DNA from 2 places in the Arthrobacter sp. CC3 genome. Region 2 is predicted to be linked to the other one. Evidence: predicted binding sites of a transcription regulator. Region 2 holds the regulator's gene; the other holds the start of a gene.
The links. The regulator HrcA, encoded in region 2, represses chaperone genes, less so after heat shock. The targets are predictions, from matches to a motif close to TTNGCACTCGNNNNNNNCGAGTGCNAA.
Positions count from the first base shown of each region.

Region 1 (12,627 bases), on a different contig from region 2:
TTCGGACGGCGGCCGGGAAACTAGGCTGGTGACGAAGCGGGTGCTGGAACCCGGAAACGCGAGGAGTGGCCAAGTGATCGTTCAGGTGCGTATGTGCATTCCCGCTGAGCTCTCCGACCTGGTGGTTGAAAGCTGCACCCAGCAGACCGGTGCGGCGGAAGTAGCCGTGCACAGGGGCGCGTCCATCCAGCCGCCGGGCGACGTGGTGGTGGTCCACGTGGCCCGGGAAGCAGTCGAGGAGCTGCTGGAAAAGCTGCATGTCCTGAAGGTCCAGGAGCTTGGCTCCATTGCCATTTCCATGCCGGAGCTCATGCTCTCCCGGCGCGCCGACCGGGCTGAAGCCGCAGCGCCGGGAGACGGCGCCGACGCCATGATCTGGGACGAGGTGACGCGCCAGACGGGGGAGGATTCACGGCTCACGTGGAGCTATTTGGCATTCCTGGTACTGGCAACGCAGCTGGCCGCGATCGGTATTGTCACGGATTCCACCATCGCCATCGTCGGGGCCATGGCCGTTGGACCGGAATTCGGACCGCTCGCAGCCCTTGCGGTCGCCATCGCCCAGCGCAAATGGAAACTGGGACGCAGTGCCGCCGTGGCGTTGGGGGTCGGCTTTCCTGTGGCCATGCTCCTGGCTGCACTGACGGCCTGGCTGTCCGTGCCGCTGGGGCTCTTCCCCGCAAACACCCTCGACACCGGGTCCGCCGTCGAGTTCATCTACCACCCCGGACCCTATTCGCTGATCGTTGCCGTGCTGGCCGGTGCCGCCGGGATGCTCTCCGTCATCAGCCGGCGCTCGGCCGCCCTGATCGGGGTCTTCATTTCCGTGACCACCGTTCCCGCCGCAGGGTTCGTGGCCGTGGCGCTCGTCCTTGGCGAGTACCAGAAAGCTGCGGGGTCCGCCCTGCAGCTGCTGCTCAACCTTGTGGGCATCGTGGCATCGGCGCTTGCCGTGCTCATTTTCTACCGCATCATCACCAAACGGCTGCCGGACGGAATGGCCCGGAGGCTGAGACGCCAGGCGCTGCGCGCCCGGAGCTAGCCTCCGGCCCAAGGCATTCACGGGCCAAGGCAGGGCACTAGGCCAACGACCGCGCGGCCAACGAAGCTGCCGCCGGGATCTTTCCCGCCAGGTACCGGGCGTCCCGGCACGCACCGATGAGGGTCGCCGATGTGGCGGCGTACATGAATTCCCCGCCGAGGAAGAACAGGCCGGGCAGGTCGGTGGCCACGCCACGGCGCTGCCGGGGCCGCCCGCCGTCGTCGAATACCTGCGGTTCGATCCAGTCAAAGGACTCACGGTAGCCCGTGCACCAGATCACGTTGGACACACCGTCGAGGGGGCTGCCCGCGACAACAGGCCGCCCGTCCTGCACTCCGGTCACCCTGGGCACAATGTCGACACCGGCAGCAGTAAGGTCCTTGCGTTTGGTCCTGATCAGGGGGTCGGCATGCGCCAGTTTGTGCTGTGCGGCCTTACGCCCCAGCGGGTTGTCGACGGTGAGCACGTGGATCCCCAGAAACCGCACCACGGGCAGGGCGAAGCGTGCGGCGTTCCGGCCGTGGCGCACGGGCAGCTCTCCGCTCGGCTTCCCTGCCACCACCGTGGGGTGCGTCCTGCTCACTTCCAGGGCAATTTCCGCTCCCGAGTTGCCCAGTCCCACGACGAGGACGCGGCCGTGCCGGAGTTGGCCCGGATTCCGGTATTCGCTGGAGTGCAGCTGGACGATGGACGGATCCAGCCCGGACGCAAAGTCCGGCAACCTGGGCGCCTGCGTGCAGCCGGTCGCCACAACGACGTTGCCGGCCTCCCACCGGCGGCCGCCGGACACCGCGACGAACCGCCCCTGTTCCCGCCATAGCCTCTCCACCCGGATCCCGGTACGCACCGGAAGGTCAAAGGTGGCAGCGTAGTTTTCAAGGTAGTCGGCGAGGTCGTCCTTGCGGGGAAAGGACAACCTGTCTCCCGGAAACGGCACGCCGGGAAGGCCGTCGTACTTCGCCGGTGTAAACAGCCTCAGGGTGTCCCAGCGCTGCCGCCAGGCGTCACCGATTCTCGGATTCGCATCCAGGATGAGGAATTTCCGGTCCTGGCGCTTGAGGTAGTGGCCGATGGCAAGGCCGGACTGGCCCCCTCCGATGACCAGGGTGTCAAGCACTTCGACTGCCGCCGCGTCGTCGTTGCTGTTGCTCATTGCAGTGCCTCCTGTTCAACCGCTATGGATTCATTCGATGAACCCTCCCGGTCGCTTCCCGGCCGCAGGGCCTCCGGACCGCGAAGGGCCTCCGGACCGCGCCGTTCCGTCCGGTAGCGCAGCCACCACACCAGCATCAGCGCGGAGGCCAGCACGTAGAGTGCGTGAAGCAGCCAGATCGGGCCCGCCGGGAGGTGGAAGACGTACACGGAATGGACAGCGTTGGCCACGTTGCTCAGGACCAGGCTGCTGAGGCTATAGGACGCCAGGTCCCTGGTCCGTGCTGCCTTGAGAAGCATCGGCAGCAGGCCAAGGGCGAACAGCACGGTCGAGAATGTGCCGGCCAGGACGGGAAGGTTCATAGTTCGACACTAGGTCCGCGTCCTTGCGCTCCGCGTCGGCAGAAGTATGTATCTTGCCCCGGGCGGGGCTGGGCAGTTCTATGCAGCCCGCGGCTTACTGTGTGAGCCCGTGGTCGTAGGCATACTTGGTGGCGGCCACCCTGGACTGCAGCCCCAACTTGAGCAAGATGTTGCTGACATGCCGGGCCACGGTCTTTTCACTCAGGTAGAGCTCCCCGGCGATGGCCCGGTTGGCCATCCCGGAGGCCACGAGCCGGAGTACTTCAAGTTCGCGCGGCGTCAGGGGTCCGGGCCGCGCGTCGTGCGCCGGTGTGTACTGGAGCGAGGCTGCCCAGGCAGCGGCGGGGGCAGCACCGAGGGCAAGGAATTCAGCGTGTGCCGCCTCGAAGTCCATCTCCGCCGAGTCGTCGTCGCCGGATGCGCGGCAGGCCTGGCCCACAAGGGTGCGGCAGCGCGCGGCTTCGAAAGGAACGCCCAGTTCCCGCCAGAGCGTCCACCCCTGTCGCAGGACCGGCCGCGCCAGGGCGGGTTCTCCTTCGGCGAGGAGGACGGCCCCGGTGGCCTGGCAGGAGGCAGCCTGCAGCATCGGCATCCCGCAGTCCTGCGCCACGGATGCCAGTTCGTCGGCGGCCCGGCGCGCAGCGGCTGTGTCACCCGCAGCCAGTTCTATCTCCACGAGCGCCGGCAGCAGGTGGCGGCGGTTGGCCAGGTCGGCGGCATCGGCTGACCTGCGGATGAGGGTCTGGGCGGCCGGGACGTCCCCACGGGCCAGCCTCAGCAGCGCGAGTCCCGGCTGGGGCTCATAGCCGCTGCGCGCCGCCTGCCGGTAGCATTCCTCGGCCGCCGCGAACTCACCCCGCAGCCGTTCCACTTCGCCCTGCTGGTAGTAACCGCCGTAAAGTGCCTGGTAATCTCCCGCCGCGGACAGCCGCTGCGCGTCCTTCGCGGCGCTGACGGCGTCATCCCAGGCCCCGTGCAGCCGGTACAGGTCGGCGCGGTGGCCCTGGCACTGGCCGCTGAACAGGACCATGTCCGGCCGTCCGCCGCACCACCGGTCCAGTGCGGCCGTCCATTCCAGGGCGCGGCGTAGATCGAAGGCCAGGTGGCAGGTGCCGATTACGGCGCAGTAGATGATCCCCGAGGGGACCGGCGAGAGCTCTCCGGCGGTTACCGCGACCATCACCTCATCAAAGAGCCCGACGCCGGTGCTGATGTCACCGAGCGCCACGCAGGCCTGGCCCGTTCCCAGCAGCGAAAGCGAGATGAGGTCCCGGTCCTGGAACTTCTCCCCGATGGCCAGGGCGTCCGTGAACCCCCGGCGGGCACCTTCGGGGTTGCCCCCGAACAGCATGCCCAGTGCCGTGGGAATCAGCAGCAGGCCCTCCACTGCGCAGGGTTCGTTCAGCTCTGCCACCAGCCGTCCGGCTCGGGCGAACCATCCCGCGCTCCGGGCCGGCTGGCCCGAGTTCATCAGATGGATGCCGATCCGCCCGGCGCAGCGGGCCGCGCCCACCACGTCGCCGACGACGAGGTACTCCTCGTGCGCGCGGGTGAGGGTCTCGATTCCGGCGTCGGATTTGCCGGTCAGGATTTCCACCGTGGCAAGGCGCTCGAGGTCTGCCGCGGGAAGCCCGCCGTGCTGGTCGGCATCGAGGAAGTGCTCGAAGGCGTCGGTCCAGCGATGCTCCTCGAAGGCGGAACGGCCTCTGTCCAGGCCGCCTTCAGACGTTGCCATGATGCCTCCCCGCACCGTTCCAAGCTCCATCTAAGCGCCACGGTACGCCGGGGGTGCCGGGTGCACAAGCTCGGGCAGAAAGCGCCGAACCGGGGTGTAAGAGCGGGATGTGCAGGGGTTCAAAATGGGCGCGAAAAGGCCGGCCCGGCGTGGGCGGTTCCTGGGAACCGCCTGGCCGGACCGGCCTATTTTTGCTGCGCTAGTACAGCGCTGACTGCACGCTAGTGCTTGTGGCCTGCGTGCTCGTCCTCGTCGGCCGGCTTTTCGACAACGAGGGTCTCGGTGGTGAGAACCAGCGCTGCGATGGAGGCGGCGTTGCGGAGGGCTGCGCGGGTCACCTTGACGGGGTCAATGACACCGGCTGCGATGAGGTCTTCGTACTCGCCGGTCTTGGCGTTGAAGCCATGGTGGATGGCGGATTCCGCCACCTTTGCAGCGACGACATAGCCGTCAAAGCCGGCGTTCTGGGCGATCCAGCGCACAGGCTGGACCAGGGCGCGGCGCACGATGCCCACAGCTGCTGCTGCGTCACCTTCGAGTGCGGTGACCGACGGGTCCTCGTCCAGCGCCTTCAGGGCGTGGATGAGGGCGGAACCGCCACCGGCAACGATGCCTTCTTCGAGGGCAGCGCGGGTGGAAGACACGGCGTCCTCAATGCGGTGCTTCTTTTCCTTCAGCTCAACCTCGGTGGCTGCGCCAACCTTGATCACGCCGATGCCGCCGGCCAGCTTGGCCAGGCGCTCCTGGAGCTTTTCCTTGTCCCAGTCCGAGTCGGTGCGGGTCAGTTCAGCCCGCAGCTGGGCAACGCGTGCCGCAACGTCCTCGGCCGATCCGGCGCCGTCAACGATGGTGGTGTTGTCCTTGGTGACCGTGATGCGGCGGGCCGTACCGAGCACCTCGAGGCCAACGGAATCCAGGCTCAGGCCGAGTTCCGGGGAAACAACCTGTGCGCCGGTGAGCGTCGCGATGTCCTGCAGCATGGCCTTGCGGCGGTCGCCGAAGCCGGGTGCCTTGACGGCAACGACGTTCAGGGTGCCGCGGATGCGGTTGACGATCAGGGTGGAGAGGGCTTCGCCTTCAACGTCCTCGGCAATGATGAACAGCGGCTTGGAGCTCTGCAGCGCCTTTTCCAGCAGCGGCAGGAAGTCCTGCACCGAGGAGATCTTGCCCTGGTTGATCAGAATGAGGGCGTCTTCGAGGACTGCTTCCTGGCGTTCCGCGTCAGTGACGAAGTACGGGGACAGGTAGCCCTTGTCGAACTGCATGCCCTCGGTGAGGACCAGTTCGGTCTGCGTGGTGGAGGACTCCTCGATGGTGATCACACCATCCTTGCCGACCTTGCCGAAAGCCTCGGCCAGGAGCTCGCCGATCTCATCGCTCTGGGCGGAGATGGCTGCAACGTTCGCAACCTGGGTGCCCTCGACGGGACGGGCATTCTCGAGCAGGCGTGCTGCGACGGCCTCAACCGAGACCTCGATGCCGCGCTTGATCTGCCCCGGAGCTGCGCCGGCTGCAACGTTGCGCAGGCCTTCCTTGACCAGTGCCTGCGCCAGGACGGTGGCGGTGGTGGTGCCGTCGCCGGCGACGTCGTTGGTCTTGGTGGCGACTTCCTTGGCCAGCTGCGCGCCAAGGTTCTCGAACGGGTCATCCAGTTCGACTTCGCGGGCGATGGTCACGCCGTCGTTCGTAATGGTGGGAGCGCCCCACTTCTTGTCCAGCACGACGTTGCGGCCGCGCGGGCCAAGCGTCACCTTGACAGTGTTGGCGAGCTTATCGATGCCGGCTTCAAGCGACCGGCGGGCAGCGTCGTTAAACGCAAGCTGCTTTGCCATGGTTGTGTCCTTTCGAGACAGAAACCCCGCGCCGCTGACCAGTCAGAAATGAATCAGACGGATCGGCGGCGCGGGGTCAAAGAGTTACTTTACGACGATCGCCAGGACGTCGCGGGCGGACAGCACGAGGTACTCGGTGCCGCCGGTCTTGACTTCGGTTCCGCCGTACTTGGAGTAGATAACAACGTCGCCAACGGCAACGTCGACGGGAACGCGGTTGCCGTCTTCAAAGCGGCCGGGGCCTACTGCGACAACTTCGCCTTCCTGCGGCTTCTCCTGTGCGGAGTCCGGGATTACCAGGCCGGAAGCCGTGGTCTGCTCTGCTTCGAGCGGGCGGACAACAATACGATCCTCAAGAGGCTTAATAGAGACCGACACTCGGACCTCTCCTTCTACGTCAGCAAATTCATGGACTGGAAAACCGTTGCGCCTGTGCGTGCAAACCGTCGTCGCGGTGCCGGCAGCAGCGTGGCTGGCAGTTCTCCATGTGTTAGCACCCTCCTAGGGAGAGTGCTAATGAAGACTCTATGTAGTCGTTAGCACTCGGTCAAGGCGAGTGCCAGAATTTCGTCACCGGTGAACGCCTAGCGACCCGCCAGGTCATCAAAGTCGACGTCGTCGCCATCGTCCGTGTCGTCGTCGTTCGTAACGTTGCGGTTCCGGTACAGCACGACGGCGGCAGCGAGCGCCGTCGCAACCGAGGCGATCAGGAACACGAGGCCGCCTGCGCGGACAGCGGCGTACGACTCGCGGATTTGCCGCGCCTCGTCGGTGTCGTCCTGGATGTTCTTGCCGCCCACCGAGTAAACGGTTGCGTTGAAGGAGTCCAGGAAGAAGATGATCACCAGGAGCGCCAGGCAGACGACGGCGATGGCGGCACCGGCGATCAGCGCGGGGCGGGCGTACCTGGCAAGGCCCGTGGGCTGGTGGTGGTCATTGCGTTGGTCTTCTACGGGTGGCTGCGGCCCTGCGCTGTCTTCCATGCCTCCAACCCTAGCGGCACCGCGGGTGTCCGCCGCCTCGATTAGGCTTGATGACATGGCTGACGCACCGCAGGACCTGATCGCTCCGCTCCTGACCAGCGAAGGCTGGGAGCTGCTGGCGTCGCTTGGCCCGTACCGGGAGGACGATGCGTTCCGGCTCAATGAGTCGCTCCGGAAAGCAGGCCACTCCCCCGCGCTCGTCTCGGCAGTCCTCACCCAGTCCAGGCTGCGGACCAAGGCTGAGGCCAAATTCGGCGAATTCGCCCGGCAGATGATCTTCACCCAGGCGGGCCTCGAACAGGCCACGCGCCTTAATGTCGCCGCCCGGCACGCCGAACGGTTTGCCTCCGCGGGGATCGAGCACGTGGCGGATCTCGGCTGCGGGCTGGGCGCCGATGCCATGGCGCTGGCCTCCATGGACATCCGGGTCACGGCAGTGGAAATGGACGAGACCACCGCCGCCTGCGCCACCATGAACCTGATTCCCTTCCCGCACGCCAGCGTGGTCCACTCCGATGCCACCACCGTCCCGCTGGACGGCGTGGGCGGCGTCTGGCTGGACCCCGCCCGCCGCACCACCTCCACCTCGGGCACGCGCCGGATCTGGGATCCGGAGGAATTCTCGCCGCCGCTGTCCTTCGTGGAATCCCTCGCCGAGTCCGGCCGCGCGGTGGGCGTGAAGATGGGGCCCGGCATGCCGCACGAATCAGTCCCTGCCGGCTGCGAGGCGCAGTGGGTCTCGGTGGGCGGCGACGTCACCGAAGTCGCGCTCTGGTTCAACGCCGTCAGCCGCCCCGGCGTCCGGCGCGCCGCCCTGCTGCTCGGCCCGCAGGGCGCTGCCGAAATCACCAGCGCGGAAGGGTTCGACGGCGGACCGGTGGCCCCCGTGGGCCCGGTGGAAGGGTACCTGTACGAGCCTGACGGGGCTGTCATCCGCGCCGGGCTTGTGGCGGATGTCGCGGCGCGGCTGGGCGGCCACCTCGTGGACGAACACATTGCCTACATCTGCGCGCCGGAGCTGGTGGACACCCCGTTTGCCAGGGCCTACAAGGTCCTGGAGGTCATGCCGTTCAACGTCAAGGCCCTCAAAGCCTGGGTGAAGCAGCACAACATCGGCGTCCTGGACATCAAGAAGCGCGGCACGTCGGTCACTCCGGAGGAGCTCCGCAAGCAGCTCCTCGCGGGGGGCGGGAAGGGGTCCAAGGGCAAAAAGACAGCCACCCTGGTCCTCACCAGGATCGGCGAGGACCGGGTTGCCATTTCCGTGGAGCCGGTTCAGCCCAAGGTTTAGCCTGTCCCGTTACCGGGCATTCCGTGTTACTGGGCCCGCATGAAGTCTTCGGCCGCGCGGACCTGCTCGTCCGTGGGCCGGACGCCGGTGTACAGCACAAACTGCTCCAGTGCCTGGATGGTGGCCACTTCGGCACCGGTGATGACCGTCTTCCCGGCAGCCCGGGCAGCCTTGATCAGGGGCGTCTCGGCCGGCAGCGCCACGACGTCGAACACCACCTTCGCGGCGTCCACCGCCTCCGGGGGGAAGGACAGTGCGTCGGCGTCGGGACCGCCGGCCATACCAACGGGCGTCACGTTGATGATCATGTCCGCCGTGCCGCCGGCGTCCGCCGCGGGCAGTTCGGCGCTCCACTTGAATCCGTAGAGGTCCGCGAGCGGCTTACCTGACGCCTCGTTGCGGGCAACGATGGTGACGTCGCGGAAGCCTGCGTCACGGAGCGCCGCGGCCGTCGCTTTCGCCATACCGCCGGAACCCTTGAGCAGCACCGAGTAGTCCGCGGGAACGGCGTTGCGCTGCAACAGCTGCTCGATCGCCGTGTAATCCGTGTTGTAGGCGGTGAGCTTGCCGCCGTCGTTCACGATGGTGTTGACCGAATCGATGGCCTTGGCCGAAGGGTCCATCACGTCCACCAGCGCAATGACGTCCTCCTTGTACGGCATGGACACCGCGCAGCCCCGGATACCCAGCCCCCGGACGCCGGCAATCGCCTGGCCAAGGTCCGTGGGCGCGAAAGCCTTGTAGATCCAGTTCAGGCCCAGCTGGTCGTAGAGGTGGTTGTGGAAGCGGGTCCCGTTGTTGCTCGGCCTGGCCGAGAGCGAGATGCACAGGGTCATGTCTTTATTCAGAATTGGCACGGGTCCATTAAACGCCCCGGAAGCCCGGACAGCACTGTTACGCCACGGAGCGACGCGTCAGCAACCAGTTCCGGGCGCATAAGGTCCGACGGCGGCCGGCAGCTTTCCGGGTGCGGGCGCCTTGCCCGCGAGCACGGCCACCAGGGCGTTGAACGCTTCCTGGCTGCGGCCGTAGAGGGCCACCTTGGCGGGGGCAGCCGAGCCTGCCAGCGGCCACGGCGCATCAAGCGCCACGACCACGTCGCCTTGGGCCGGGGGCCCCTCGTAGCCGATCAGCGTCACAAGCGGTCCGGCGCCGAGCGTCATGCCGGCCGCGCGGGCGGCCTGCGCAAAACGTGCGCGGTCCTGGTCATTGCCGCCGGCCACCCGGACACTGCCGGGCACCATCGGTCCATGGCACGGTCCGGCCAGGACGGTGACTGCCGCTGCTGAGACCCGCTGGGAAAGGGCGGAGCCACTTCCGGGCGCGGCGGCCGGGGGTGCAGGGGTGCGGGCCCGCCACATCATCATGGTCACCACCCGCTGCGCAGCCTCGTCGAGGCGCTGTGGCGGGAGGGCCCCGGTGCTGACGGCGCTGACCACCGCGGCATGCGCTGCCGCCACGTCCCCGGGCATCAGCAGCAGGTCCGCCCCGGCAGCAAGTGCCAGCGGTGCGGCGGACTCCCCGGGGAACCGCTTCTGCACCGCGCCCATGTTGAGTGCATCCGTCACGGCAACACCCTTGAATCCCATGCCCCGGAGGGCAGCGTAGCTCGGTTTGGACAATGACGCCGGCACGCCCGGCTCCAGGGCGGGCACGGAGATGTGGCCGGTCATGACCATGGGCAGGCCGGCATCGATGGCAGCCTGGAACGGTTTCCAGTCCTTCGCCCGGAGTTCCGCCACGGTTGCCTTCTGCACCGGCAGGTTCTCGTGCGAATCGACGGCCACCGAGCCATGCCCGGGGAAATGCTTGGCGGCGGGCAGGAGCCCGGCGGCCAGCATTCCCTGGGCAAAACCGACGCCGAGGGTCGCCGCAGCATCAGGGTTGCCGGACATGGCCCTGGCTCCGATGGTCGGGTCCAGCGGGCCGGCCGTGACATCCGTGGCCGGCGCGAAGTCCGCGGTGAAGCCGAGCCCGGCAAGTTCCGCGGCGAGCGCCCTGCCGGCGTCGGCAGCGAGGCCGGCGTTGCCGGCGGCCCCGTAGCTCATCGGGGCCGGCCACTCGGTCAAGGGTGCCCGCAGCCGGGCCACAACACCGCCTTCCTGGTCCACTCCGATGACGGCAGGCCAGGTGCGTCCGTCCGCCCTGGCCGCCTTCTGCAGGAGGCCTATCCCCGAGGCCATCGCGGCGGTGTCAACGGTTCCGTCGGCGGACCGCGGCACGTTGTCACCCATGACGATTGATCCGCCCAGGTGCAGCCGTTCCATGGTGGCGGCGTGGGCGGCAAAGTCGGTTCCGGTGAAGAAGGGCATCAGCACCTGGCCGGCCTTCTGTTCAACGCTCATTTTTGCGACGGCGGCGCGGGCAGCCTCTTCGTCCTTCTGCTGCGGTCCCCAGCCCAGCTGGCGTTCCCCGGGGTCGGGGATTGACGGCGTGGGCGTTGCCGGGCTTCCCGACGCGGCGGGCGCGGAACGCAAGGCGCTGCCGGACGCGGGCGCCGTTGACGATGGAGTTCCGGACTGCGTTCCGGAGGAGGGTGCCGGGGAAGGAACGCCGGTACAGGCGGCGGTGGCAAGCATTGCCGCCGTCACCGCCAGCGTCGTCGCTGTTTTACGGAAAGTCCTTGTGTGAAAACTGTCACTGCGTCCTTGAAACCAAGCCATCATCTCGATGCTACCCCTGCACTAGACTTGAACCACCCGTTGCCCGCCCTCTGGCTGCTTCTGCAACGGACGGCGGAACAGTGAAGGGACCACATGAAGATTGATTTCGCTTCATCCAGGCAATCAACTCTTGGTGTGGAATGGGAGCTCGCCCTGGTCAATGCGCAGACCGGCGAACTGGCTTCGGTAGCCAATGAGGTGCTGCGCGGCGTGGCCGCCAACCACCCCGAGCTCAACGAGGACGACGAACACCCGCACATCAAGCAGGAACTCCTGCTGAACACGGTGGAGCTCGTCACCGGCATCTGCGAGACAGTGGCGCAGGCCAAGGCGGACCTCAGCAGTTCGCTGGCCGCCGTCCGGGAAGTCACCGACCCGATGGGCGTTGAGCTTTTCTGCGCCGGCAGCCATCCGTTCAGCCCGCCGCAGCTGCAGCCGGTCACGGACAAGGCACGGTATTCCAAGCTCATCGACCGCACCCAGTGGTGGGGGCGCCAGATGGTGATCTACGGCGTGCACGTCCACGTGGGCCTGGACAGCCGCGACAAGGTCCTGCCGGTGCTGGACGGCCTGCTGAACTACTTCCCGCATTTCCAGGCGCTGTCCGCCTCGAGTCCCTTCTGGGGCGGCGAGGACACCGGCTACGCGTCCCACCGCGCGCTTATGTTCCAGCAGCTGCCCACCGCGGGCCTGCCGTTCCAGTTCTCCACCTGGGCGGACTACGAATCCTATGTCCAGGACATGTTCACCACCGGAGTGATCGACACCATCTCAGAGATCCGCTGGGACATCCGCCCGGTACCCAACCTGGGCACCATCGAGATGCGCATCTGCGACGGCCTGGCCACTTTGGAGGAAGTCGGCGCGATTGCGGCCCTGACCCAGTGCCTGGTGGACGAATTCTCCACCATCCTGGACAACGGCGGCACCATTCCCACCATGCCGCCCTGGCACCTCCAGGAAAACAAGTGGCGTGCGGCCCGGTACGGCCTCGATGCGATCATCATCCTGGACGCCCAGGGCAAGGAGCAGCTGGTCACCGAGCACCTGCTCGAAACTCTGAACCGGCTCGCGCCCGTGGCCGCGAAACTCGGCTGCTCGGACGAGCTCGCCGACGTCGAAAAGATCATCAGCCGCGGTGCCGGGTACCAGCGGCAGCGCCGTGTCGCGGCGGAAAACGGCGGCAACCTCCAGGCCGTGGTGCTGGACCTCGTCAAGCAGATGCGGAACGGCCCCACCGCCTGAGCCTCTCCGGGTTGAACCAGGCGGGGTCAGGCGGGAAGGGATACCGCTGTGACCGGCATGGAGGAATCCGGGGCGAAGCTGATGCCGCTGGGCTCGATGCCGGCCATGACCAGCTGGGCCCCGAGGGCGGCCACCATGGCACCGTTATCCGTGCACAGATCCAGCGGCGGGACGGTCAGCCGGATCCCGGCCGCACTGCACCGCTGTTCGGTGAGCTGGCGCAGCCGTGAGTTCGCGGCAACTCCGCCGCCCAGCAGCAGTTCGGTGATGCCGTATTCCCGGCAGGCGAGGACCGCCTTGGACGTGATGACGTCCACCACA
Region 1 covers NZ_JARCCY010000006.1:152,104-164,730, reverse strand. The annotation lists gene PV761_RS05220 (DUF389 domain-containing protein) at 74-1,042, shown strand; gene PV761_RS05215 (NAD(P)-binding domain-containing protein) at 1,080-2,195, opposite strand; gene PV761_RS05210 (hypothetical protein) at 2,192-2,557, opposite strand; gene PV761_RS05205 (response regulator transcription factor) at 2,652-4,292, opposite strand; gene groL (chaperonin GroEL) at 4,514-6,124, opposite strand; gene groES (co-chaperone GroES) at 6,209-6,502, opposite strand; gene PV761_RS05190 (hypothetical protein) at 6,709-7,107, opposite strand; gene PV761_RS05185 (class I SAM-dependent methyltransferase) at 7,163-8,398, shown strand; gene PV761_RS05180 (shikimate 5-dehydrogenase) at 8,425-9,255, opposite strand; gene PV761_RS05175 (glycoside hydrolase family 3 N-terminal domain-containing protein) at 9,313-10,977, opposite strand; gene PV761_RS05170 (glutamate--cysteine ligase) at 11,155-12,306, shown strand; gene tsaD (tRNA (adenosine(37)-N6)-threonylcarbamoyltransferase complex transferase subunit TsaD) at 12,333-12,627, opposite strand, start outside.
Region 1: the regulator HrcA is predicted to act here: its motif matches at 6,661-6,687, upstream of groES (co-chaperone GroES).

Region 2 (9,850 bases):
GTGGGACACTATAAGTTCACGTGCGGCAGGTCCTGCGACGGCTTCGGCTGTCCTGAGCACAGCCGCGGAAATGCCAACAGTAAGGACCCTGCGTGTCTCCCATGGCCCGCACCGCCCCGGTGCCCGCCGCAACAGATCCGGCCATCATCCGGAACTTCTGCATCATTGCGCACATTGACCACGGTAAATCCACTCTGGCTGACCGCATGTTGCAGTACACCGGCGTCGTTCAGTCCCGCGACATGAAGGCCCAGTATCTGGACCGCATGGATATCGAACGTGAACGCGGCATCACCATCAAGTCCCAGGCAGTCCGCATGCCGTGGGAAGTTGAGGGCACCAGCTACGCCCTGAACATGATCGACACCCCCGGCCACGTCGACTTCACCTACGAGGTGTCCCGCTCCCTGGCTGCCTGTGAAGGTGCAGTTCTGCTCGTGGACGCGGCCCAGGGCATCGAGGCCCAGACCCTCGCCAACCTGTACCTGGCGATGGAGAACAACCTCACCATCATTCCGGTCCTTAACAAGATCGACCTTCCCGCGGCCCAGCCCGAGAAGTACGCGGAGGAACTCGCCAACCTGATCGGCGGCGACCCCGACGACGTGCTGCGTGTTTCGGGCAAGACCGGCATGGGCGTCGAAGTGCTGCTCGACAAGATCGTCCGTGACCTGCCCGCCCCAGTGGGTGACCCGAACGCCCCTGCCCGCGCCATGATCTTCGACTCGGTCTATGACACCTACCGCGGTGTTGTCACCTACGTCCGGGTGGTCGACGGCATGCTGCACCCGCGCGAACGCATCCAGATGATGTCCACCCGCGCCACCCATGAACTCCTTGAGATCGGTGTCAGCTCTCCGGAGCCCACGCCGTCCAAGGGCCTCGGCGTCGGCGAAGTGGGCTACCTCATCACCGGTGTGAAGGACGTCCGCCTGTCCAAGGTGGGCGACACCGTCACCAACCTGGCCAAGCCTGCTTCCCAGTCCCTCCCGGGCTATGCGGACGCCAAGCCCATGGTTTTCTCCGGCCTGTACCCGCTGGACGGCACCGACTACCCGGTGCTCCGCGACGCGTTGGAGAAGCTCATGCTCAACGACGCCGCTCTGGTGTACCAGCCGGAAACGTCGGCTGCGCTGGGCTTCGGCTTCCGCGTCGGCTTCCTGGGCCTGCTGCACCTGGAAATTACCCGTGAACGCCTCGAACGCGAGTACAAGCTGGACCTGATTTCCACTGCTCCCAACGTGGAGTACGAGGTGACGCTGGAGGACAAGAAGGTTGTCCACGTGACCAACCCCAGCGAATACCCCACCGGCAAGGTTGCGGAGGTCCGTGAGCCGATGGTGTCCGCCACCATCCTGGCGCCGAACGAGTTCGTCGGGGCCATCATGGAGCTGTGCCAGAGCCGGCGCGGCGTGATGGGCGGCATGGACTACCTCTCCGAGGACCGGGTGGAAATCCGCTACCGACTGCCGCTGGCCGAAATCGTCTTCGATTTCTTCGACATCCTCAAGTCCAAGACCCGCGGCTACGGCTCGCTGGACTGGAAGGCCGACGGCGACCAGGTGGCCGACCTTGTGAAGGTCGACATCATGCTCCAGGGCGAACAGGTGGACGCCTTCAGTGCGATCACCCACCGGGAGAAGGCCTACGCCTACGGTGTGATGATGACCGGCAAGCTGCGTGAGCTCATTCCCCGCCAGCAGTTCGAGGTGCCGATCCAGGCTGCCATTGGTTCCCGGATCATCGCCCGTGAAAGCATCCGTGCCATCCGCAAGGACGTCCTGGCCAAGTGCTACGGCGGCGATATTTCCCGTAAGCGCAAGCTGTTGGAGAAGCAAAAAGAGGGCAAGAAGCGCATGAAGATGGTGGGCACGGTGGAGGTGCCGCAGGAAGCGTTCATCGCCGCCCTCACCACCGACGAATCTAAGGACAAGGCCAAGAAGAAGTGAGCCACGCGCAGCGGGGGACCCGCTGATGCCCAGCGTCCTGCCCCTGGGTGACCCCGCGCCGTCGGACGGCCTGCTGCCAGCGCAGGCCGCCGACGGCGCTGCACAGCGGGGATTTGGACTGTACGTCCACATCCCCTTTTGTGCCGTGCGTTGCGGGTACTGCGACTTCAACACCTATACGGCCACCGAACTCGGCGGCGGGGCGTCCCAGGACGCCTATGCGTCCACGGCCATTGCCGAGGTTGAATTTGCCGCCCATGCCCTGAAGGCGAGCGGACTGCCGGACCGCCGGATGGGCACCGTCTTTTTCGGCGGCGGCACGCCCACTCTGCTGCCCGCCGAGGACCTGGCCCGCATCCTAACCGCAGCAGTCAACGAATGGGGGCTGGAGCCCGGCGCTGAAGTCACCACCGAAGCCAACCCGGATTCCGTCACCCCGGAGTCCCTCACGTTACTGGCTGATGCCGGTTTCACCCGCGTGTCCTTCGGGATGCAGTCAGCCGTGCCGCATGTCCTGAAGGTCCTGGACCGCACCCACACGCCCAGCAGGGTGCCGCAGGTGGTGCAGTGGGCCCGGGACGCCGGACTGTCCGTCAGCCTTGACCTGATCTACGGCACTCCGGGGGAGTCGCTGGCGGACTGGCGCTATTCCCTTGAGACCGCCCTGTCCTACGAACCGGACCATATCAGCGCCTACGCGCTGATCGTAGAGGACGGCACTAAATTGGCCGCCCAGATCCGCCGCGGCGAAGTCCCAGGAATCGACGACGACGACCATGCCGACAAGTACGAAATCGCCGAGGAACTCATCAGTGCCGCTGGCCTTGGCTGGTACGAGGTCAGCAACTGGGCGCGCACGCCGGAGCAGGCGTGCAGGCACAACCTGGCGTACTGGCGTGGTGACGACTGGTGGGGGATCGGCCCCGGTGCGCATTCACACGTCGGCGGAGTCCGCTGGTGGAACGTCAAGCACCCTACGGCCTATGCGGGGCGGCTTTCCGGCGGTGTATCGCCGGCGGCGGGCCGCGAAACGCTCGACGCCGAAACCCGGAACGTCGAGCGGGTCATGCTCGAAGCCAGGCTCAGTTCCGGACTCGATGTGTCCTGGCTGGCAAAGTCCGGACAGCACGCGGTGGCCGGGCTGATCGCGGATGGCCTGGTGGATCCCGCGTCGGCCTTCCGCGGCCGGCTGGTGCTCACCTTGAAAGGCCGGCTGCTTGCCGACGCCGTGGTGCGAAGGATCCTGCCCGACTAAGTTACCGGCCGGGTTTGTCCCGGCCGGATGCGACGCCGGTGCTCGGCGCCGCCAATCGCGTTGCGCCCGCTACTTGATCCAGCGCAGGTTGAAGTCGTAGCGGTGCGGCTGGCCCCGGTTCACATGGATTCCGGCAGCAACGGAGAAGCACGTCACGGCGATCCAAATCAGAGTGGCCAGCACCGCGAAGATGTTGCCCACCACCGGCAGCAGCACCAGGATGTTGCAGATGACTGCAGCGATTGTGGGAGGCAGGGTGAAGTTCAGCGCTTCCTTCGATTCCTGCGCCGTGAACGGTCCGCGGTCCTTGAAGATCAGGTAGATCAACAGCGACGGGACGCACCCAAGGATGCCGCCGAAGTGCGCGAGGGTAGCCCACTGCCGGTCCTCGTTGGCCGTCAGCGGCAGGGCGTTGGCGGGGACACCATGATACTGGGGCTGGCCATGGCCGGCCTGGTTGTCCCGTTGTTCACGTGCGTCTTCTGCCAAGGTGTCGTCCTTCGGATTGCAGTGGTGCGGTGGTTCCCGGAAAAGCGGACGCTGCCACAGGAGCAACAACCGCCGTATCAAGAATACTGGTTCACGGGTGCATTCGGAGAGTTCGACTTCCGCCCGGGGCGCTGCTAACTTCTGCCTAGGGCACGGTGAGGAAGTCGATGACCTCTTCCACACGGCCCAGCAGGGACGGTTCCAGGTCGGCGTAAGTGCGTACCGCCCCCAGCAGCTTCTGCCAGCCCAGGCCGATGTCTTCCTTGGTCTCGTGCGGCCAGCCGAAGGCAGTCAGGATCCCGGTCTTCCAGTCCACGCCCCGCGGAATGACCGGCCAGGCGTCAATGCCGAGCACTGCCGGCCGGATTGCCTGCCACACGTCCACGTAGGGATGGCCCACGATCAGGACGTTGCCCGCGGCGCCGGGCGACGCCATCACGGCATCGGCGATCCGTGATTCCTTCGAGTTGGCAACCAGGTGGTCCACCAGCACTCCCAGCCGGCGGCCCGGACCCGGCCGGAATGCTGCAACCGCCGCCGTGAGATCGTCAATGCCGTGCAAGGGCTCGACGACGATGCCCTCCACCCTGAGGTCGTCACCCCAGACTTTTTCCACAAGTTCGGCGTCGTGCTTGCCTTCCACCCAGATGCGGCTGGCCTTGGCCACCTGGGCGCGCTGGCCCGCCACCCGCACGGATCCGGAGGCGGTCCTGCCGGATGCGGCGGAGGCGGCCTGGGCGCGCGGGGCCGGGGGCATCAGCCGGATCGGCAGGCCCTCCAGGAGGAATCCGTAGCCGAGGCGGAACGTGCGGGACTTGCCGCGCCGGTCCTCCAATGCCACAACGTGCATGCCGCCCGACTTTTCCACCCTGGTGACAGCGCCCACCCAGCCGGACTGCACGTCTTCCAGCACCATGCCGCGTTCAACCGGCACTTCGGGAAGTTCGGCTTTCCGGGGAGCCGTGATGTCCTGCGGGCCCCAGTTCTGGTACGACATCGGGTAGACACAACCTTGCGCTAGAAAATGTGAAACAGGAGAAGTGAAACAGGGGCGCCGTGGCTTCACGGACGTGCCTGTCCCGTACCGCTCCGGAGTTTCGCCCGGAGCGGTACCAATGCTAACAACGCGGCGACTCATATTAGACTGGTTAGCACTTAGACATGACGAGTGCTAACGGTAGACGGGATCTGGCAGGCGAAAAAGCCGGTCCGCGGCCCGGGTTAAGCCGATCGGAGGTGGAGAATGAGCGAACCACGCAAGCTAGAAGTACTGCGCGCCATCGTGGAGGACTACGTCCATTCCCGCGAACCTGTGGGCTCCAAAGCCCTGGTGGAGAGACACCATCTGGGAGTCTCCAGCGCCACCATCCGCAATGACATGGCGGCCCTGGAAGATGAGGGCCTGATCACGGCGCCGCACACCAGCGCGGGGAGGATCCCCACTGACAAGGGCTACCGGCTCTTCGTCGACCAGATTTCCGCCGTCAAGCCGCTGTCGCAGGCCGAACGCCGGGCCATCCAGACGCTGCTCGAAGGTTCGGACGACCTGGACGACGTCCTGGAGCGTACCGTGCGGCTGCTGTCGCAGCTGACCAACCAGGTGGCCGTGGTGCAGTATCCGCACCTCAGCCGTGCCATGGTGCGGCACATCGAGTTTGTGCTGCTGGCGCCGCGCCAGGTCCTCGCTGTCTTGATTGCGGACACCGGAAAGGTCGAACAACGGGTCATCGACGTCGGCCAGGAGCTCAGCGACGAGGCCGTCGCAGGCCTCCGCACACGGTTCCTGAAGAGCCTGGCGGGGACACCGCTGAGCCTGCTCCCGCAAGCGCTGCCCGCCGTCGTCGCAAGCTGTGAACCGGCACGCCGGCACGCCGCCCAGGCGCTGGCCCGCGGCCTGGATGCCCTGGCCAGCAGTACCCGCGAAGAACGGATGGTCATGGCTGGCACCGCCAACCTCGCGCGGTCCAACGTTGACTTCCCGCTGAGCATCGGCCCGGTCCTCGAGGCGCTTGAGGAACAGGTGGTCATGCTCCGCCTGCTCAGCGAGATGGCGCAGGACCCCCGCGGCGTGACCGTCAGCATCGGCCGGGAGAATCCCTACGACGGCCTCGCGGAAGCCTCGGTGGTGGCCACGGGCTACGGGCCCGGTTCCAGTGCCAAGGTGGGCGTACTTGGGCCCACCCGGATGGACTATCCCACCACCATGGCCGCGGTCCGTGCCGTGGCACGCTACCTTTCCAGGATCCTCGGGCCTTGACCGGCCCTTCATCAGCCAACCAGGCTTCCGTGTCCCGGCTTCCGGGGGCGGCAGCAGCATCATAGGCACCACCCAAGGCATTACAGGCAGTACAACCAGGAAGAGATACGAACTTTGAGCAGCCACTACGACGTTCTTGGAGTCTCACCCGAAGCGACGGGCGAAGAGATCAAGAAGGCCTACCGAAAGCTTGCGCGCACGTTGCACCCGGACGTGAACCCCGGGGAGGATGCCTCGGACCGCTTCAAGGCTGTCACGCACGCCTATGAAGTGCTGTCCGATCCGCAGAAGCGCCGCGTCTACGACACCACCGGCAACGAGAACGGCACTGACAACGGTTTCGGCGGCGCCGGCTACTCGGGGCAGGGTTTCGCCTTCCAGGACATTTTCGACACCTTCTTCGGTGCGGGCGGCTCGTCCGGACCTGCCTCGCGCGTCCGCCGCGGGCAGGATGCCCTCATCAGCGTCCGCATCGACCTCCGCGACGCCGTCTTCGGCGTCAACAAGAAGCTCGAAGTGGACACGGCCGTAACGTGCCCCACCTGTGAAGGCTCCTGCTGCCAGCCCGGGACCCACCCCGTCCGCTGTGACATCTGCGGTGGCAGCGGCCAGGTCCAGCGGGCCGTCCGTTCCATCCTGGGCCAGGTCATGACCGCGGCGCCCTGCGGCTCCTGCGAGGGCTTCGGAACCGTCATCAAGGATCCCTGCAACGAGTGCAACGGGCAGGGCCGCATCCGCAGCCGGCGTTCGCTGACCGTCAAGGTCCCTGCCGGCGTGGCCACCGGAACCCGGATCCAGCTGGGCGGCCAGGGCGAAGCCGGACCCGCCGGCGGACCTTCTGGCGACCTCTACGTGGAGATCCGGGTCAACAATGACGCCACCTACGTACGCGACGGCGATGACCTCCACGCGACCCTGCACATCCCGATGACTGCAGCAGCCCTTGGCACCGAACTGAGCCTGGACACCTTCGACGGCCAGCAGGAGATCGACGTCAAGGCGGGTACCCAGTCCGGCGAAGTCATCACCCTTCGCGGCCTCGGCGTGACCCACCTCCGGGGCTACGGCCGCGGCGACCTGAAAGTCCACCTCCAGGTCGAGACTCCGGCCAAGCTTGATGCCGCGCAGGAAGACCTGCTGCGCCAGCTCGCGAAACTCCGTGGCGAGCAGTACACCGAAGGGAAACTCTCCGCCAGCGGCGGTGTCTTCGCCAAGCTGCGGGACCGGCTCGGTAACCTGTAGCGGTGAGCAACCCGGTCTTTTTCGCAACCCCCGGAGCCCTGGACCACCAGGCTCCCGGTTCGCACTTTGTCCTCGAAGGCGCAGAAGCGAGGCATGCGGTCACCGTCAAGCGGATTGCCGTGGGGGAGTCCGTTGACATCGCCGACGGCGCTGGCAAAAGGCTGACCGGCACGGTCGCCGCCGTTGGCCAGGGTGAACTGACAGTGGAGTGTTCCGTCCTCGACACCGAGGAGCGCCCGGACCTCCGCCTGGTCCTGGTCCAGGCATTGGCCAAAGGCGACCGGGACGAACTCGCCGCAGAAACCGCCACCGAACTGGGGATCGACGCCATCATCCCGTGGCAGTCCGAACGGTCCATCGTCCGATGGAAAGGCGAACGGGCCGCGAAGGCCCATGCCAAATGGCAGTCCGTGGTGACTGCAGCTGCCAAACAGGCGCGGCGGGCCTGGATTCCCGAAGTCCGGGCCGCCGTCGACGGTGCCGGACTTCAGGCGGCAGTCTCCGCCGCGGACCTGGCCATCATCCTCCATGAGGATGCCGTGCGCCCGCTACGGAGCGTGCTCGAGGCGTGGTGCGGGAACAACTCCGGTGCACCGGTGCCGGGGCCGCGCGAAATCCTGCTGATTGTGGGGCCCGAAGGCGGCATCAGTCCGCGGGAGGTCACCCGGCTGTGCGGGGCCGGCGCCGTGACGGCGCTTCTGGGCCACCACGTGCTGAGGTCGTCCACGGCAGGACCGGCCGCCACCGTCCTCGCCAGCGACATCCTGGGCCGCTGGTAGCCACCGGACACCGGCAGCGGCTGTCCACGGGCGCCACGTGGCGTTGCCCCTCCAGGGGGAAGCGCTCAGGCGCTAGGCAACCTTGAAACCGCGGGAGTCCACGTTCAGTTCCCGGTCGGGTTTCCCGGGGTCGGCCTGGAATACCCGGATCTCATAGTTTCCAGGTGCCAGGTTGACATTCAGCGAGAAGAGTCCGGACTGTGCCTGGTCTGCCGAGGCGGTGACATCGCCGCCCAAATAGGCCGTCTTGTCACTGCTGCCGTCGACTTTCAGGATTTTCCACTTGAGTTTTCCCCCGGGCAGCGTGCTTCGTCCGCTGATCTTGACACTGCCGTCGGGGACGCCCACACCCTCCTGGGGATCGATGATCCATACCGGAGCCACCATGCCCGCCCCGCGGGGAGTGGGGCTGCCGAGCCGAACGTGGTTGAAGGCCAGGTAATCCGTGTGCCCGTCAACCAGGATGACCACCTGGATCTGCTGGCCCGAGTCCACCAGCCCTGAGCTCGCTCCCGCGGCCGTTGCCGTGTAGACCAGCTGCTGGATGGCGCGCTTGGCCATGTCCTCGTCGAGGTTGCTGTTGAAGGCATCCGGTGAGACGTCCACCGTGATGACGTTCTTGCCGGAAATCGACGTAGCCAGCTTCTTCGGGTTCTGCCACGGCGTGAAGTAGTCGGGATCCAGCGGCTTATCCGACATCATGGAGCGCAGGGCCCTGGTCACCGGGTTTTCCTGCTCCGGGACATCGCGGAATTCGCGGTACAGGAAGACGTTCTCGTTGCTGCGCCCGATCCAGTACACCGGTGCCTTGTTGGAAGCCTGCGTGGTTTCCAGTGGAGCACTCGTGCTGGGAACGCCCGCGGTGGCGGACCCGGTGACGGTCTGGGGCGTGCTGGCAGCGGTGTTTGTGGACGGCTGGGGAGTGGCGACGCAGGAGGACAGCACCATGGCGGCGGGCAGCACAAACAGGAGCACGGCGGAACGTTTCCGCCTGCCTCCTGCTGCCTGCCGGCGTCGTGGGTTCCTGCTCTCCATGGTGATCCCGGTACCTGCCCTGTCCTATAAACGTTGTCGATGAAGTGGTCCGTGGCGGGCGAAAGCCCGCGATGGATTCCAGCATTACATAGAGTTCCAGGCGCCCTGCGGCGTTTGCGGACGGATTGCCGAACTGCAACGGGAACGATACGAGGCCGATACGAAGTTGATACCTAATGACGGGAATCTGCAACGAAGCGGTCGCGGCCAAATGCCTGGCGGGCACGCCCCGCGGCCCCTGGACGGCTTACTGGCGTAAGATATAAGGACTCGGCCGCGCACGGAGTCCGACGCTGAAGCAGCGGGGGCGAAGTGATCGGCCAGAGAAACAATTTTCCTAACTGGAGGGGACCAGAGGCCCGCAGGCCGGCACCATGACTGAAGCAACAAACGGAAGGCCCCGGTTCAGCGCCGGTGAGCGCACCACAGGTGAATTTCCCCACAGTCTTCCCGGTGTCCGGACGGAGGTGGTCATCTTCGACAACTCCGAACAGATGGTTCAGTCCCTCGGCAGTCACGACGAGGCCCTCCGTTTTATCGAGGAACAGTTTCCTGCCGTGGATTTCCATGTCCGCGGCAATGAACTGGCCATCAGCGGCCCCGCGGCCGACGTTCCCAGGATCATGCGCCTGCTCCATGAAGTAAGGGGCCTCGTTGACCGGGGCACAGTCATCACACCGGCGGTGCTGCAGCAGCTCGCTGCCCTGCTCCGGAGCCAGTCGCTCCAGAACCCCGTTGAGGTGCTGACCTACAACATCCTCTCGAGCCGTGGCAAGACGATCCGGCCGAAGACCCTGAACCAGAAGAATTATGTGGACGCCATCGACGCGAACACGGTGATCTT
Region 2 covers NZ_JARCCY010000004.1:143,615-153,464, reverse strand. The annotation lists gene lepA (translation elongation factor 4) at 93-1,949, shown strand; gene hemW (radical SAM family heme chaperone HemW) at 1,975-3,204, shown strand; gene PV761_RS03890 (DUF4870 domain-containing protein) at 3,274-3,693, opposite strand; gene PV761_RS03885 (DUF3097 domain-containing protein) at 3,839-4,690, opposite strand; gene hrcA (heat-inducible transcriptional repressor HrcA) at 4,937-5,950, shown strand; gene dnaJ (molecular chaperone DnaJ) at 6,065-7,192, shown strand; gene PV761_RS03870 (16S rRNA (uracil(1498)-N(3))-methyltransferase) at 7,195-7,971, shown strand; gene PV761_RS03865 (GerMN domain-containing protein) at 8,044-9,006, opposite strand; gene PV761_RS03860 (PhoH family protein) at 9,381-9,850, shown strand, end outside.